DNA from 3 places in the Paenibacillus sp. FSL R7-269 genome. Region 2 is predicted to be linked to each of the others. Evidence: predicted binding sites of a transcription regulator. Region 2 holds the regulator's gene; each other region holds the start of a gene.
The links. Region 2 encodes LexA, which represses DNA repair genes until DNA is damaged. Its sites were predicted from a motif close to CGAACATATGTTCG; they were not measured.
Positions count from the first base shown of each region.

Region 1 (6,017 bases), on a different contig from region 2:
GCCAATAACCCAGTTGATGACTGGCAATTCCTGTTATACTATAATGAATTTATCCGTTCAAGGAGAGGAAGATCTATCATGGCTTATTGCACAGCATGTGGTGCGGAATACAAGCAAGGCGCCAAATTCTGCGGGGAATGCGGGGCAGGTACAGATGAGGCCGGTTCTCCGGCAGCAGCACGTCGTCCGGCGGCTGGCCACAGCTCCGGTCCTGAACAAGAATTATGGCAGGGCAAGCCTGCCGGCATCTCTGACCGTCTCAAGGGGCTGATCGGGCTGAATACCACCAAGTATACGATTACGTCCCAGCGGATTATGGTGAAGAGCGGGCTGATCGGCAAGGATGTCGAAGAAATCGAACTGCTGCGGGTCAATGATTTCTCCGTCACCCAGTCGGTTATGCAGCGTATGCTGGGCATCGGGACGCTGATCATTTTGTCGGATGATGCTTCATCACCACAGCTCCCCTTCTATAGAATCCGTAAGGTTCAATCTGTCAAGGATATCCTGCGCCAAGCCGTGCGTGACGAGAAAATCGCCAACAATATCAGCTACCGCGAGCATATCTGAGGCTTCGTTACACTTTATTCAGGGAAGATAGAGAGCTCCTGCCGGAATTACGCCTTTGGCCTGGCTGGGGCTCTCCCACATCAGTACCGCCCGCGCATCCCCCTGGTTCTCATAGTACTCCACCTTCAGCTCATGCAGCTTCCCCGCAATCAGACTCACTGTGCCTTGCCGCTCCTGCCCGCTCTGCTTGATCCAGCTGTCAATAACCAGCTTCCCGTCGATCCATATCCGGATTCCGTCATCTGAATACGAATAGATCGTGTAGGTCTCACTGTAGGCAGCGCTTATTCGGCCGCTCCAGCGTACCGAGAACAGATCTGCGTGAACAGCCGGATCAGGCGCCGCCTGCCTCCAGGCGAAGTTAATATTGGCATCTGTCCGGGTGAGGGCAGGCGTGCCGGTAAGCGTAATATTGTTGTAATACTGCCCATAGAGGCCCGGTTTGGGGAGTACCCCTCCTGAAGAAGCATACGCCGCCGCTTTGGCCGAATAGTCGTCTCTGGAGAATATGGCACTATTCCTCATAAAAGCCTGAATCACTGCATCCTTATTGCGCTCGTACAGCATCTTGCCCCAGGTCATCTGGTAGCTCCATTTGTTCTGCGGGCCTGCCAGCACAGCTGGCGGAGGAAGCTCCCCGTTCTCGCCGATGGCGATCAGCTTGCCGCGTCCCAGGTCCCAGAGCGTATCATGATGTTCCCCCTTGTAATCACCCTCGAAAATATCCGCCGCCAGCACATCCACTCTGCCGCTGCCCGGATAATACTTGGCCGGCTCCTCACTATTCTTGTTCTTGGCATTCGGACTCCACACCCACAGCAGATTGTGCAGCTGATGATAGACGGTATACCGCTCGAACATGATCTCCCAGAGGGTCACGAAGGAGGATTTCTGCCCCCACCAGAACCAGCCGCCGTTCATCTCGTGGTAAGGTCTCCAGAGGACGGGGACACCGGCGTCATTCAGTTTTTTCAGGAAAACAGCGACCTTATCCAGCTCGGCAATCATCGCCGTATACTCGGTTGTTCCCGGTGTGATGTACTTGCTGAAATTAGCTTCGCTGAGGCTCATGGAGACATTCGTCCAGGCTGGTGCCGTACCCGGCAGGTTGGCATGATAGGTCATCGCTACGATGCCCCCGGCCTTGTGCCAGCGGATCGCACTGTCCGTTACGCCCTGCCGCTGACTGCTGATGAGCTTCTCCGTCTGGTTGCTGATCGGCCCCATCTCATAGCCGTGCAGTCCGGCATAACTGCCTGCCGTATTCTTCAGCTTGTTGTTGATATCATCCGGGCTCTCCAGGTAATCATGCTGGCCGCTGATCATTCCCTGGCCCTGCAGCCAGTACAGCGTCTCCAGCAGCTTCCGTGCGGGCGCCCCCATCTCCGCGTCAGCGGGAGACATCTGTATTTTGCGAAAAGCCGCTTGCCACTGCACATCACCAATCAGCCGCGAGGCCGAATCCAGCAGGTCCCTGAGGTTGCGCTGTTCCACATTTTCCACCATCCTTTTCATTGTGTTTGTACATATTATGACGAATTATGGAACTTCAGCACGGCTGCTGCACAGAATTCGGGCTGTCCCAATCCGTTATTCTTACGCTATACTATTCAGGGCACAGGCATTATACCCATACCCACATCCAAAGGAGCAGATATGAAAGCCAAAAAATCCATCATCAGTCTCATTATTATCGCCCTGCTCAGTCTGTCCGCCTACCTGCTGGAGGAGAACGGGCAATGGCTGCCGCAGACCCCTTCCGGTCATTCTTCGGAGATCGTGAAGCTGAAGTTCCCGGCAGACCGCTACCCGGAGACCGCGAGGCACATCCAAAAGGCCATCCGCAAGGGAGAGTCAGCCATCTGTACCATCAACCGCAAGGATGCTGAGGAGAACCGCAAGGCGTCGCTGAAGGGAGTTCCCACCAAGAAAGGCTATGACCGGGACGAATGGCCGATGGCCATGTGTGCGGAAGGCGGAGCCGGGGCCCATATTGAGTACATAACCCCCAGTGATAACCGCGGAGCGGGAAGCTGGGTCGGCAATCAGCTGGAGGCGTTCGCAGACGGTACGCGTGTGGAGTTTATTTTCAAGTAAGCCGGCATGTGGGGGATGTTATTCAATTTCACTGCGATAAAGCGTAGAATGAAATGGGATAATATAACATAGATGGAGAGCCCGATGTGTTCTATATCTGTTATCGGGGCAAACGGCTGTACGGCCCTATGTCCGAAGCTGAAGCCTTACAGGAATGGTTCGCGCTTGCAGGAACAATCAAGGAGCTCTATATCATTGAAACTGATGCAGCTACAGGCAGAATCACACGCCAGATCGGGCCAACGGTCCGTGCTAATAAGAAAAAAAAGAAATAGCCCTATCCGGCACAGGCCGGACAGGGCTACACTGGCTATAGGCTGTTCTAGAACAAACAGGCTTTTGTGATGATAACCAGCAGAATGAACAGAACCAGAATTGCACCTGTCGAAGTCCAAGGGCTTACTACCGGAACGATTGGAGGTCCCTGATTCACTCCACCTACGTTATTTCCACAACCGCAACCATACTCTGCTCCCATGATTAATTCCTCCTCTTGAATATTGAATACAGCACAGAATATGTGGAATTCCGCTCCGTTGCATGGGCCAATTGGCAAAGAAATACCATTCACCTAACGGACAGGCGTCCAGTGGTCGATATAGAGTATGAAGCAATGGCTTCACAACATATGGAGGGAGGAATGCCGGATGGATATTGCTGCATTATCCGTAGTGATGAGCCAGTCATCCTTACAGCAGGCCGCAGGGCTGCAGGTGATGAGCCTTGCCAAGGAGCAGGCGCAGAGCAGCGCCCAGGATATGGTTCAGATGCTGAGTCAGGCCACGCACCCCACCTTGGGAAAAACACTTGATATTCGAGCGTAATTCCTTTATGCTTACATACATAGGAACACCCGTTCCATATTTCAGCCGGTGATGAGTTACGTGCTGAACTGCTGCTTAGCCCTTTCGGGCTTTTCTTTTGGCCAATAACACGAACATACGATCTTATATATGGGGTGATTGATTATGCAAGGCTATTATCAGATGACCGCATTGGAGAAATGGACAGAGGATCTATACCAGCGTATTGGTGTCCGCAAGCCGTCCGACATCTCCATCGATTACATAGCGAACCGGCTCAATATCTGGGTACACTATCTGGATGTCCGCAGCAAGGCAATTGAGGCTACGGCCGGAATGTACAGCATGTTCATCGACAACCGTCTCCCTCCCGAGCTGCAGCGGCTGGAATTCCTTCACGAGCTGTGTCATCTGCTGCGGCATGCCGGCAAGTCTACGCTTATGCCCGGAGTGTTCACGCAGGCACAGAGAGATGAATCCGACCGGTTCATCCTGTATGCCTCCATGCCTTATGTCATGATCTCCGCGAATACGCTGCCTGAACTCCGTGAGGATGCCGTTACCGAACTGGCTGTAGCGTTCCAGGTTCCCGTCCCTCTCGCGCTGCAGCGGATCGACCAGATCCAGAGACGTATTTTTCAGGGGCAATTAATGGCTGTTATGGAACGTAACGAAGACAGAAATATCATCCACAGACATATTCGCTAAGCGCTGCGGGGATAATACAGACTATAGATCAGAACAAGAGATTCTACTGTAAAGGGGATCAAGATCAACGTGGAAGCCCTAAAAGTCATTCAATTATTGCTGACTCATCCTGAATACAGCGTCGATGCTGTTCATCCTGAAATTCCGGATTTTGTGGGTATCGAGACGATTGAAGTGGACCACGTGACCCAGACCTTCTCCATCCTGCTCCAGGAGCCTAAGGAATACGACTGAGTGCAGGATTCTACAGTATAACAATTACATAGAACAGTCCTGCTAACACGAAGCGGTAGAGCGCAAACCACTCTAGACGAAGTCGCTTGATCAACTTGATGAACGTGACCACTGCAATCATGGCTACGAGGAAGGACGTCACGAACCCGATCAGCATGAGCACAAGATCATCCGAATTCAGCGCATCCCGGCTGTCATAGAGGTCCAGGAGGCTGGCTCCGAACATTACTGGTACTGAAATCAGGAAGGTGAAGTCCGCAGCGGCTTTCTGGCTGGTTCCCAGCAGCAGGCCCCCTGAGATCGTCGAGCCGGATCTTGAGAACCCGGGCCACAGCGCCAGACACTGGAACAGCCCGATGCCGAAGGCTTGGGTATAATTAAGCCCGTCTACCGTCTCTGACGTAACGGATCTCCTGCTGCGTGCAGCGAAGATCATCAATAGTCCACCGGCAATCAGACCAATGAGAACCGGCTTGGGGCCGAATAACTGGCTCTTGATCGTGTCTTTGAAGAGCAGATACACCACTAGTGCCGGAACCATAGCCAGGATCATGTGGATGGCATTCAGTCCCTTGCTCTTGGAGAAATCCAGCTTCAGCATATTCATCCCGATGTTCACATACTTTTTCCAATACAGCAGCAATACAGCCATTACCGCACCTAACTGGATTACGATTTTGAAGGTAACCGCACCCTCCCCCTCGAAGTCCAGCAGATCCCCTGCAAGGATAAGGTGCCCGGTAGACGAGACCGGCAAGAATTCAGTCAACCCCTCAATAATCCCTAATATAATTGCTTTGATAGCTTCAGTCACTGGTGAATAACCCCTCTCGGAAGTGAATCAATATATTTCCAGTATAAGAGGCAGAAACGGAATTCCCCATCGAATGAGCTAACAATATAGGGGGTGGTGTGACATAATTGTCATGTGGGACTGGACTCTCTTTAATTAGTGGTTTGGGGGACGTTCCTGTGATTTACGTGATACCCATGATAACCCCCACTCTATGATCAGGCCAAAGGCTAACCAGGAGACAAAATGAATGCCATACAGAATGTACTGGAAAGCTTGCTCATTCTCCATAGAAGAATTCAGGTTTGTTAATTCGGGGTTAAAGATTAGGAGCAAGGGACTGGTTAAGAACAGCAATAAGTTCTTGTCGTCTTCTCCTGACAGATTATAGAGACAGACCAGCGAAGACAACACAGGTAGCCAGAAACTTAGTTTTTTGAATATCGTCTTCATAAATGACCTCCTTCTTGTCAAAATCATACTTCCCGCATCCAGAAATATGCAACTTCATGCAATGGGCTTTCGTAAATGGATAAAGGAGCTGGTAAAAATGGTTGTTATTTTCGCTGTTATTTTCGTATTGATTGCAGTATTGAATATCTTCTTCCCGGCCATGGGCTGGCGTATGCGTTACGGCTGGATGGTCAAAGGCGACTCCGGCCCCAGTGAAGCCTACCTCATTATGAGCAGAATCACCAGCGTGATCGTTCTAATTATCTTTTTCTTGTTCTTTTTGCCTTCTATGTTTGGTTAGATGTGTATTCTTCCATAAGCATCCCTCCTTAGTTGGTATATATTGTATAATTATAAAA
Region 1 is NZ_ASPS01000067.1:1,167-7,183, reverse strand. Features, by position in the region: gene C162_RS26505 (PH domain-containing protein) at 79-570, shown strand; gene C162_RS26500 (glycosyl hydrolase) at 589-2,064, opposite strand; gene C162_RS26495 (NucA/NucB deoxyribonuclease domain-containing protein) at 2,227-2,667, shown strand; gene C162_RS26490 (hypothetical protein) at 2,754-2,942, shown strand; gene C162_RS36200 (hypothetical protein) at 2,990-3,145, opposite strand; gene C162_RS35625 (YjfB family protein) at 3,315-3,491, shown strand; gene C162_RS26485 (ImmA/IrrE family metallo-endopeptidase) at 3,636-4,178, shown strand; gene C162_RS36195 (hypothetical protein) at 4,248-4,412, shown strand; gene C162_RS26480 (undecaprenyl-diphosphate phosphatase) at 4,423-5,226, opposite strand; gene C162_RS26475 (hypothetical protein) at 5,362-5,658, opposite strand; gene C162_RS26470 (DUF6199 family natural product biosynthesis protein) at 5,756-5,959, shown strand.
Region 1: a site for LexA is predicted at 3,602-3,615, ahead of C162_RS26485 (ImmA/IrrE family metallo-endopeptidase). Genes of this name have one in related genera too.

Region 2 (6,017 bases):
AAGATTTGACGTCGGACTCCTTCTTGAACGCATCCTACTTTTCTAAGCATAGCAGCCGATGCTTCATTTCCCTCCAGAACATAATCATTAAATTTATTAAGTCTGCGCTCGAAAAATGCATATTTTAAGAGCATGTGCACTGCCCTGGTACCGTAACCCTTCCCTCGATAGGGATGATCAATTACAATACCTATGCTGAACGTACCATTCCTCTCGTCAATACTGTTTAAATTAATACCACCTACCGTGTCACCGTTCATATTTTCAATAGTAAACATGATTCGGCCATTAGTGGATGTAAATTCAACATTCTCTTCAACGAATTTCTTCGCAACCGAGCTTGTGGGCGGCAATTCAATAGTACATTCCAGAAAACGACGGGCAGGGGTATCGAATGCAGATAAATATATATTTTCCCAATCCTCAGCCTCTATTGAACGCAATCTAATTTCATCATCTTGCCAATAATAGTTTGTATAATCTACATTTAGCATTAGTACACCTCCAAATAATATCACGATTCTATAAGTTTATCTCATGAAATATATATTTTGGAGGTGCTTTTTGATTATAAGTAATCTTAACATGATAATATTGGTTAGATGGTGTAGTTCTTAGATTATTCTTCAATGGAAACCGAGGACCGGAAGGCATACCATAGCAATCCATAAGCTAATCCGAAGTAAAGGAGTATACCGATGATGGATATGGACAGAAGAATGAGGATAACTTTGTTTCCATTCATACATTTACCTCCTAAATAAAACTCTCCCAATATTAAAGTGTGGGGGAGAGACTGAAAATGAAGACTAAACAAAGCCTTTACATCATAATATAAAGGAATTACAATTCCAGATCAATCCACTTCATTTTACATACTATTCCATCTCCTATATACTTAACCAGAAGAGAATTCTAGTGGCAGACATGGGAGTGGATGATGAAGAATACATATAAGATTATGCTTTCGCTGTTGCTGGTGCTGGCGTTGATGGGTCAGGTGGCTGGAGCGGAAGGAGCGGCTGTGCCAGCGGAGACCCAAGAGAGGCTTATGGAGCAATATGGGCTGGATGCGCCGCCTCTGCCGGTATGGGATTGGAGTAGCGTTGATGTCGGGGGCAGTGGAATTGCAGGCGGGATGCTGTTCGTGTACCGGATGTTTGTGAATCCGCTGGGGTTCTTGTTGCAAGAGATACTGTATATTTTGTAGTTGAGGGGGAAAAGAATGAATTCGCGTTATGATATCCCAAGTCCTGCACGCAGAGTCCGTAGGAGATCGGGCGGTAAATCATTACTGGTCCTTATTCTTGTTCTGATTGTGATGGCTGTTACGAATCCGGGGAAGGAAGCCTTCAGTGAATATTCTGTAAAGAATCTGGAGAATACGCTAGATCAGGAAATAGGCGACGGAATTAGCAAGCTGGTGGCTCAGCCTGTAATTGAGTCTTTGACCGAGCGGGATAACTACATTTTGTTCTCAGTATTTAGCGTACCAGACCTTAAAAATACCAATTTTTTTACCAGGGATGGCGGGGCTACTAAGAAGTATATTGGATTGTTTAAAATCCTTTTTATCAAGCTGTAAATATGGTTTACATATTGTTCCATGACCCGGTATAATTAAATAGATGGTTGTCGGAATCTTTTATCATGGTTGTGGAACAAGGAGGAACGAAGTTGAATACGGCTTATAAAGTACTGTCCAGTGATGCTGATCTATTCGCTGCCGCACTGGCACAGGTACAGGTCTACGTCGTTCAGCTGGTTGATGGCAAACCGCATGTGATTGCTGATTATGCCGGACCTGTACAGAAATGGACACCGGAGTACATAGTGCTGGCCGGAATGACTTATAGACGCGATGAATTTGAATTCCGGGTACGGTTGAACAAAAAGTAAGCAGATTACCTGTCCGCTGCTTGCTGCTCTAACATTACTGCCGAATCACACAAGCTTTGGAGTCCTTCTTGGCATCTCTTATACTATCCAAGTGTAAAAGAGGTGTAAAGATGAGCCAAAGAGAACGTAACCGGATTCGCAGAGCCATTAATGTCCTGCTGACACAGCGGGCTGTCCTGCTGGAGAGACTGGAAGAAATCAATGAGAATCTGCGCAGAGTGCCTAGAGGTTCGCGGGCCAGAAGAGAGCTGCTGGCAGCCAGAGAATCGATCCGCGAGGCTATCCGTTTGAATACGGTGGCTATCCGTCTGTTGAGAAGTGTGCTGTAGTCTGTATCCGCTCTAATTCATTTGAATCACTGGAACCCTTGGGGCGCAATCTGGCGTCTCAAGGGTTTTTGTGAGTTCCTATTCCCTGATGGTGACACGAGTACCTATGGGAACGAGGGCAGCCAGGGTGAGAACATCTGCGTTATACATGCGGATACAGCCATGGGAGACCATGTGGCCGATGGAAGCAGGGTTATTGGTTCCATGGATGCCATAATGCGGCTTGGATAGACCCATCCAGAAGGCTCCGAACGGGCCACCCGGATTGGGCTGCTTGTTAATGATGGTGTATTCGCCAACAGGCGAGACGGTTAACATTTTGCCGATGCCGACAGGGAAGCCTCTGGTGACGACGTCATTATCCAGCAGGTACAGCATGCGCTGTGACAGATCGACGATAATTCGGTAATTGGGCATACAGATCAGCACTCCTTTGTAACAGGATATGTGCGGAGCTATGCAGCGGTTCTCAGAAAAAGTGGTCAAAAAGCTTAATGAGAACAAATGTTTGCATTCGGCTTTTTGGCCACTTTAAGAAGTGAAATGAACAGAAAACAGGCTGCTTCGCATGGTGCGGAGCAGCCTGTTCTTAAGCGGGGAGTAGATTAGTGGATATCGCGGAATAATCCGATGACCCGTCCCAAAATCGTAACCCGGTTAAGGCGGAGAGGCTCGTATGCCGGATTCTCCGGCTGCAGCCTGATATGATCCCGTTCCTTGTAGAAGGTCTTGACAGTTGCTTCATCTTCTTCGGTCATCGCTACAACAATATCGCCATTGTCGGCAGTCTGCTGCTGGCGTACGATGACATAATCCCCGTTCATAATTCCGGCATCCACCATACTGTCACCAAGGACAGATAGCATAAATACCTTGTTATCGCCTACATAATGAGCAGGTAACGGGAAGTAATCCTCAATATTCTCTGTAGCTGTAATAGGAACACCAGCTGTAACCTTACCCACTACCGGGATGCGGGTAACGGTCTGGACGAATTGATGCACATTCTCTGAATCTTCCTGGCCGAGCAATTCAATCGCACGCGGCTTCGTAGGGTCACGGCGGATCAGGCCCTTCTTCTCAAGCCGGTCCAAGTGACCATGCACGGTAGAGCTGGAGGCCAGGCCGACAGCCTCGCCAATCTCGCGGACGGACGGAGGATAACCCTTGCTGCGGACTTCATTACGTATAAATTCCAGGATCGCCAGCTGACGACTAGAAATCTTTGACATCGGTATCAACCCCATATACTATGTTTGGGAAAATTATAACATAGAACTTCCGTTCGTACAAACATAAGTTCTAAAATGAGGAAAAAAAGAGAACGCAAATAAAGAGAACAGACGTTCCGAAAAAACTATTGATCGAAACACATGTTCGTGTTATATTATTTTCGAAAGCAAGAACATGTGTTTGGAGGATGATGATCATGTTAAAGTATAGTACATACAACAGCATCTACAATAATGAGGATATCAAGGTGTCCGCTCCCGGTAATCCAACTGCTCATAGTAATGTAACCAAGGTCAAGGATGCGATTCTTCATAGTCTCACTGCGCTATCATCACTATTCCGTCAGGTCAGCCTGATGAAGATGGTTTTGGTGCTGATGCTTGTTATTTCGGGATTCACTGTGGTGGGGAATGTTTTTGCCGGTTCGGTCTCTTCACTGAAGCCGGATAAGCGGATCGTAGTCGAACGCGGTGATACCTTATGGAGCATTGCGTTAAGTAACAAGCCTGAGGACATGAGGACAGCCGTATATATAGAAGGAATAATGAAGACGAATCATTTGGAGAACAGTGTCATTAAGGCCGGAGATATTCTGACTTTACCTTTATACTGAAGGATTGTGTCAGACTAATGATCGACTCGGAGAGCTTTCAGGGGGTAGACCTTGACAAGCTCTTTTTCTCATGGCAAAGTTAAAATGAATTTAGAGGGAGGGAAACGTATTGAATATTGACGAATTGGTCGCACGCATCAATGAATTGGCACGCAAAGCTAAGAACGGCGGCCTGAATGAAGAGGAACTGGCTGAACGTGCCAAGCTCCGCGAGATTTACCTGGGGAATATCCGCACTAACTTTCGGGCCCAGCTTGATACTATCGAAATTGTGGACAATCCGGAGCATGAAGAGGGCAATAACGGACTTAAGCATTAGCCTGTTGCCTTTTCATAGATAATACAGGATGACTAGGGGGAACTTACATGGCCCGTTCTTGGGAAAGAATGGTTCAACGCAATACCAAGCAAATTAACCAGCAAAGAAAGAAGCAGGGGAAGGATTCCATTTACACTTCCAGCACTAAGACTGCCGCGAAAAGCATTGATATTTTCAAAGGCCGGAATATTGTATTCCCCGTTGTACTGATGCTGCTTGGCATCATGTTCTGGGTGGTAGGCTCAATTGACGAGGCCAAAGGAAGCGGGATTCTGGCCAACTGGCTGGGTGTGGTGCTGTACTTCCTGCTTGCTGCGCTGCTGTTCTTCCGCCGTCCGTTCCTTAAGGTTGAGCGTGCGCGTATCTCTACTATTAAATACAACCGCGAACGCTTCCTCGCTGCGGCGGATATTGAGAAGATCACTTTATCACGCAGTGTAGTAACCATTAAGTATAAGGGTAAGCGCAAGCAGTGGATTTTCTCCAAGCTGATTAACCGTTATGACACCGCTGCGATGGGGGAACGTCTGGAACAGTTCGCGAAGAACAACAATATTGAACTAGTGCACGAATAGGAAGACAGACCAGCATATAGGGAGTGGGAGAAGAAATGCCGATTACCGCCGTACTATTTGACCTTGACGATACCCTGCTGTGGGATGACCGCAGCGTGGAAGAAGCCTTCCGCTATGCTTGTGAGGCTGCTGGAGATTCCGTTGATCCACAGGAGCTGGAAGCTGCTGTACGCAGAGAAGCCCGTGCCCTCTATGAATCCTATGAGACATATCCGTTCACCAAGCTGATCGGTATTAACCCGTTTGAAGCGCTATGGGCGAACTTCACTGCCGGTGAACAGCCGGAGTTCCGTCAACTGGAGCAGCTTGCCCCCGTCTACCGTAAGGAATCCTGGCGCCGCGGCCTCGCCTCACTCGGAGTAGAGGATGAAGCGCTGGCTGCACAACTGGCCGATAAGTTCGCCGCTGAGCGCCGCAGCCGTCCCTATATCTATGAAGAGACGCTTCAGGTGCTGGACGAGCTGCGCGGCAAGGTGAAGCTGCTGCTGCTGACGAACGGCTGCCCGGCACTTCAGCAGGAGAAGCTGGATGGTGTACCGGAGCTTACCCCGTATTTTGACCATATTGTGATTTCGGGAAGCTTCGGCAAAGGCAAGCCGGACAAGGGAATCTTCGAGCATGCGCTCGGACTGCTGGATATTGCTCCAGAGCAAGGTATAATGGTGGGTGATAAGCTTACGACAGATATTCTAGGCGGCTTATCCGCCGGACTGACCACAGTCTGGATCAACCGAAATAGGAAAGCTTCGGACCCGGAGATTACGCCGGATTATCAGATCAGCCATCTCTCAGAGCTTCTGCCGCTGGTAGTCTCCCTGTAAATTGAATTCCATGAAGCCAGTATCCTATTTATGTGGATATTGGCTTTTTTATATCTGCTATATTGTTTGAACTTGAAATTATACTGTATAGGGAAAAGTGGCGGAGGAGAAATTTGGAACTGAAGGAGCGTTAGCGTCCGCCTGAAAGCTTTCCGAAGGAAAGCTCGCGTCGTAAGCATCAGCTGTTACCCGATTTCAACTGCTAGCAGCGGTTTAATTCAAGAAATC
Region 2 is NZ_ASPS01000030.1:203,954-209,970, reverse strand. Features, by position in the region: gene C162_RS15930 (GNAT family N-acetyltransferase) at 1-494, opposite strand, end outside; gene C162_RS37335 (hypothetical protein) at 620-745, opposite strand; gene C162_RS15925 (hypothetical protein) at 938-1,210, shown strand; gene C162_RS15920 (hypothetical protein) at 1,226-1,585, shown strand; gene C162_RS15915 (hypothetical protein) at 1,678-1,899, shown strand; gene C162_RS15910 (hypothetical protein) at 2,010-2,228, shown strand; gene C162_RS15905 (L,D-transpeptidase) at 2,307-2,645, opposite strand; gene lexA (transcriptional repressor LexA) at 2,834-3,460, opposite strand; gene C162_RS15895 (LysM peptidoglycan-binding domain-containing protein) at 3,658-4,074, shown strand; gene C162_RS15890 (DUF896 domain-containing protein) at 4,184-4,393, shown strand; gene C162_RS15885 (hypothetical protein) at 4,441-4,968, shown strand; gene C162_RS15880 (HAD family hydrolase) at 5,004-5,789, shown strand.

Region 3 (6,017 bases), on a different contig from region 2:
AAGAATAAGAGCTTACAGGTGGCGGCCGATACATGATGGTTCGGCCGCTTTTTTTATCAATAGAGAGGGGCAGATCCGAAATGATTATAGAGAATAGCGAAGCCGCAAAGACGGTTCTGAATGAGAGTTCGTCCCGCACCCTGCTTGCAAAGGGAGGCTCGATGATGATGGTGGAGGTTACCTTCGCTGCAGGCGGCATCGGGGAGGTTCATTCCCATGATGCGCATGAGCAGATCAGCTATATTGTGAAGGGCAGCTTTGAGGTCAAGGTCGGGGAGGAGAAGCGTATTCTGAAGGCGGGCGACAGCTTCTATGCCGGCTATAATGTTCCGCATGGTGTGAAGGCGCTGGAGGATTCCGTGATTCTGGATGTGTTCAATCCGTTCCGTGAGGATTTCTTGGAGAAGCAGGAATGAAGGATTATTATCTGAGTACACCTGAGCTGCGCAGTGCTGCCGCTTATTATGCCCGCCATTTCCCCATCGAGGCGCAGAACTCGGTCCAGATTGCCGAACATGCTGTGGACAATGAATTCATTATTCCTTATACCGGCGATCTGAGCCGCTGGATTCCGCTGGGCAAGCCGGTGGCGGACTGGCTGCATAATCCTACGAACGACCCCGAATTCACCTGGGGCATCAACCGCCACTGGCATATGCTGGATCTGGGCAAGGCCTATCTGATGAATGGCAAGCCGGAATACGTTACGGCCTTTATGCAGCATTTCCGCAGCTGGCGCGGGCAGAACCCGGTTCCTGTGATCCCGTCATATGAGGAGGCGGTATTCTTCCAGAAGCCGGGTCCATGGCGTCTGCTGGAGACCGGCCTGCGCGTGCAGTCCTGGATCTCTGCGTATAAATATATGGAGGACAGCCCGCTGCTGGACGGATGTTTCCGCAGCGAACTGCTGGAGGGGCTTGCGGAACATGCTGAATTCCTGACCCGTTACCTCGGCAGCACGGAGATCAATCATGCGATTATGCATATGCAGGGCCTATACATGATTGCTGTCTTCCATCACGGGCATCCGTGCGCACCGTATTGGCGGCAGCTGGCCGGGGAGCGCCTGGAGCTGTGCCTTTTGCATCAGGTCGGACCGGAAGGGATTCAGATTGAGCTGACCACCCATTATCATGATGCGGCCATCGAGATGTTCGGGACGCCTTATCTGCTGGGCGCTTTGTCCGGCCACCCGTTCTCTGCCTGGTACGGCGGACAGCTCCGCAAGATGGCCGCGTTCACCGAAGCGCTGGTCCGCCCGGATGACCAGTCCACCGGGATCGGCGATTCCGACTGGATCAGCAGCGGCCGGCAGCGGCTGACACTGCTGGGTGCCATTCTGAAGGATGATGCGCTGATTGGACGCGGCACAGGTAATGCAGAATGCCTCTGGCTGCTGGGAGCCGAGGCATATGAGCGGTGTGTGCAGCTTCAGGCGGAGTCTGCGCCTTCGGTGAACAGCGTGGCTTTTGTGCAGACCGGATATTATGTGATGCGGGACCCGCAGCAGTATCTGTTCTTCGATGCCGCAGAGATGGGCGGAGCGCACGGTCATGCGGATGCGCTGAATCTGGAGTGGATGTGGAAAGGGCAATTGCTCTTCACGGATACCGGCCGGTACACCTACGAGGAAGGGGAGTGGCGCCGTTATTTCAAAAGTACCCGCGCGCACAACACCATCACCGTAGGCGGGTTGGATCAGACGCCGTATATCTCCACCCAGCAATGGGGCGAGCCTGTTGCTAAGGCCAGCACCTTCCGCTGGGAGAGCAACAGCCGTTACCATTTCATTGATGCCGCGCATGACGGATACATCCGTCTTCCCGGTCCGGTCATGCACCGGCGCTGGGTGCTGCTGGGCGTGGAGGTGCCGCTGCTGCTGATTGCCGACTGGCTGGAGGCGGATGGCGAACATGAGCTGGAGCAGCGGTTCCATCTGCACCCGGAGGCGGTGCTGGAGCTGTCTTCCGAAGCCGGAGCGGCTGGAGAAGCAATGACCGGAGCCAGAGAACCCGAAGTCGCAGCCGCACAGCCTACAGTAACCGTGGTCTATCCCGGCTCTACAGTGAAGCTGAATATGAGCTGGATGACCAGCGGCCTGATGGATGAACAGTTCACGGTTAGTAAGGAGCAGGGCTGGGTATCGGAGGTCTACGGCTCCAAATCGGAGATTCCGGTAGTAGAGGGCCGGGCGGCCTGGGCCGGCAAGGCTGGAATTCTGACGCTGTGTCTGCCCGAAGATGCGGCGGACGGCAGCGGTCCGCTGCACGTGAGCACCTGCGTGGTGGATGCGGAGCGGCGGCGGGTCGAGCTGTCCTATGTATACGGTGATGCGATCGGCACGATCGTAATCGGTACGGACACCCTGGGCTGGACGGAGCGGAAGGAATAAGGGTCTAGTTGTTAGCCTTGAAACTAATTTACATGAGTTTATGCAGACTTTTCCGTCCGCCGTTTGCGCGGCTCCGGGAGAGTCTTTTATTTTGCAAACAATGGCAAACGTACGTTCTGGAGCGTGTGGTGGAGGTATGCTATACTATTGAGACGAGAAGTTTCATAGATTCTGGTGTCATAGAGTGCCAGGGTTCAACGGAAGGAGTCTGCTGAAATGACGGTTAACTTCATCATCGGCCGCTCGGGCAGCGGCAAGACGACTACAATATGGGAGCGGGTATCCTCCAGGCTGAAGGCAGAGCCGCTGGGAGCCCCGATCATTATACTTGTTCCCGAACAGGGATCGTTCGGAGCGGAACGGGGACTGCTGGCGGCGGGCGGCGTGAAGGGAAGTCTGCGCGCCCAGACGCTCAGCTTCTCGCGGCTTGCCTACCGGGTGAAGCAGGAGACCGGCGGCAGCGCGAGTCTGCCCATCAGTGAAGAAGGCAAGAAGATGCTGATCTACAAGATTATCAGCAAACGCAAGGAGGAGCTGAAGCTGTTCGGCGCTTCCTCGGACCGGCCGGGATTTGTAGAGCGGCTAAGCAGTCTGCACACGGAGCTTAAGCGCTGCTGTCTTGGAGCCGGAGACCTGGAGGAGCAGATCGGCAGAATGCGGGATGCCACGCTGGGCAGCCCTATTCTGGCCGGGAAGCTGGATGATCTGCATCTCGTCTTCAGCGAGCTGGACCAGGAGATGTCACAGCTCTATATAGATGAAGAGGATAGACTGGCCGAACTGGCTGAGCATATTGCGGACTCTGCCTATATCCGCGGCGCCGAGATCTGGGTGGACGGCTTCCACGGCTTCAGCAACCAGGAATTTGTCGTCTTACGTGAGCTGATGCAGTACGCGGACACAATGACTATTGCGCTCACAGTGGACCGGATCTATCCGGCGGGCGTTGCCCCGCATGAGCTGGATCTGTTCCATCCGGCGGTGGTTACTTATATTAAGCTGCGGGGAATAGCGGAGGAGATGGGACTTACCGTATGGGATGAGCTGCTGGCTCCGCCCGTCCTCCCAAGGTTCAAGGACGCTCCCGTACTCGCCCATCTGGAGCGCGGATTACAGCGCCGGCATCCCTGGGCAGGACCGGCTGAACAGGTGAAGGAAGCCATCAGCATCCGGGCTGCGGCTTCACGCCGCACCGAGGTGGAGGGCGTGCTGCGGGAGATGCAGGCCCTGGCCAGAGAATCGGGAGCCAAATACGGGGAAATGGCAGTATTCATGCGCAATATGGCCGATTATGAGCCGCTGATTGCTCCGTTATTTCAGGACTTCGGCGTTCCGTTCTTCCTGGACCAGAAGCTCAGTGAGCTGCATCATCCGCTGGTGGAATTCATCCGCTCCGCCCTGGATGTCGTCCGCCGCCGCTGGCGTTATGAAGATGTGTTCCGCTGCGTGAAGACAGAGCTGCTGCTGCCGCTGGACGGAAGCATTACCCGCACTCATATGGATGAGCTGGAGAATTACGTGCTGGCCTGCGGCATTCACGGCTACCGCTGGACGGACGGGCGATCCTGGAAGGGGATTCCCCGCCTGTCGCTGGAGGGAAGTGAGGCTGTAGATGAAGCCATGCTATCCAGAATGGAAGCCTGCCGGAGTGCGATTACAGGACCGCTGCAGGCGTTTGAGAAGAGAATCAAAGCCAGCCGCAGCGGCCTGGAGCTATGCCGGGCGGTATATCTGCTGCTGGAGGATACGGAAGCGGCACGCAAGCTTGAAGGGATGGGAGCGGAGTCTCTGAAGCAAGGCCGTCCGGAGGCCGCACGGGAGCATAGCCAGCTCTGGGGCGCTGTTCTGGGTCTGCTGGACCAGATTGCTGAGATGATGGGCAAAGAACGGATAGAATTCAGCCTGTTCGCCGGGGTGCTGGAGACCGGTCTGGCAGAGCTTAAGATGGGGCTCGTGCCGCCCGCACTTGACCAGGTGCTGGTAGGTACGATGGACCGTACCCGGGTGTCGGGGGTGAAGTACGCCTTCCTGCTCGGTTTCAACGAAGGAGTGGTTCCGGCGCAGTTCAAGGAAGACGGAATTCTTTCCGAGGGGGAGCGCCTCCTGCTGGAGAAGTCTGGTATGGAGCTTGCGCCGGGCTCATCCCGGAAGCTGCTGGATGAGCGCTTCCTGATCTACAATGCGCTTACGACGGCCAGCAGGAAGCTGTGGATCAGCTATGCTGTGGCTGACGATGAGGGCAAGGCGCTGCTGCCTTCGGAGGTCATCCGCCAGCTGCAGGGAATGTTCCCGCATATGTTGGATGAACAATTCCTCTCCGGCTTCCCGCAGAGCGGCAATGACGACGACGCTGTCCATATGGACTTCATCGGCCATCCTGAGCAGACGCTCCGCATGCTGCTGCTTCAGCTCCGCCAGTGGCGTCAAGGAGCAGAGATACCCGGCATGTGGTGGGAGGTCTATAACTGGTTTGCAGCGGAGCAGGGCGCAGACAAGCCTGCGGGTGAACAGGCAGCGGAATACCGCCATGCGGATCTGTCCATGAAGCTGAAGCTGGAGCGGTTGCTCAGCTCGCTGTTCTACCGCAATGAAGGCATACGGCTGAAGAAGGAGACAAGCCTGCGCCTGTATGGCGGTTCCACGCTGCGCGGCAGCGTGTCACGGATGGAACGGTTTGTCGCTTGCTCCTTCTCCCATTTCGCCTCCTACGGGCTGAGGCTGAAGGAGCGCCAGCTCTACAAGCTCCAAGCCCCGGATATCGGGCAACTCTTTCATGCGGCCCTCAGTGAGATGGCGAAGCGGCTGCAGGAGCAAGGCCGCAGCTGGGGCAGCATGACTGCGGAGGAATGCCGCACGGAAGCGGGGAAAACCGTAGACAAGCTGTCTCCGCTGTTACAGGGAGAGATTCTGATGAGCAGCAAGCGCTACGGCTATATTTCTCGCAAGCTGAAGAATATTGTCGGCCGCGCTTCGGTCATCCTCGGGGAGCATTCGCGGCGCGGGAGCTTCGAGCCGGTCGGGCTGGAGCTGGATTTCGGCCCGGGACAGGAGCTGCCTCCGCTGAGAATTACACTGCCGAACGGCTGTGTCATGGAGGTGGTCGGGCGGATTGACCGGGTGGATAAGGCTGAAGGGGAGCAGGGGATTCTGCTGCGGGTTATCGACTACAAATCAAGCCAGAAGGACCTCAAGCTGCATGAGGTCTACTATGGATTGTCGCTGCAGATGTTAACGTACCTTGATGTGCTGCTGACTTATTCCGAGCAATGGCTTGGCCAGGAAGCTCTGCCTGCCGGGGCGCTCTATTTCCACGTTCATGATCCGCTCCTGACCTCAGCCAACGGAATGAACCGGGAGCAGGCGGAGCAGGAGCTGATGAAGCGCTTCAAGATGAAGGGCTTGCTGACCGCCGACCGTGAGGTGGTCTCGCTGATGGATACCACACTCGACAAAGGGTATTCCTCTATTGTTCCGGTAGCGCTGAAGAGCGACGGCAGCTTCTACAGCAGCGCATCTGTAGCTACCCCAGAGCAGTGGGGGCAGCTGCGGTCCTCGGTGCGCAGCACGATCTCGGAGATCGGTACCAGCATTACGGAGGGGGATGTGGCAATACAGCCTTACCGCA
Region 3 is NZ_ASPS01000002.1:133,695-139,711, reverse strand. Features, by position in the region: gene C162_RS00970 (ABC transporter substrate-binding protein) at 1-8, shown strand, start outside; gene C162_RS00965 (cupin domain-containing protein) at 81-416, shown strand; gene C162_RS00960 (alginate lyase family protein) at 413-2,392, shown strand; gene addB (helicase-exonuclease AddAB subunit AddB) at 2,609-6,017, shown strand, end outside.
Region 3: a site for LexA is predicted at 2,497-2,510, ahead of addB (helicase-exonuclease AddAB subunit AddB). Genes of this name have one in related genera too.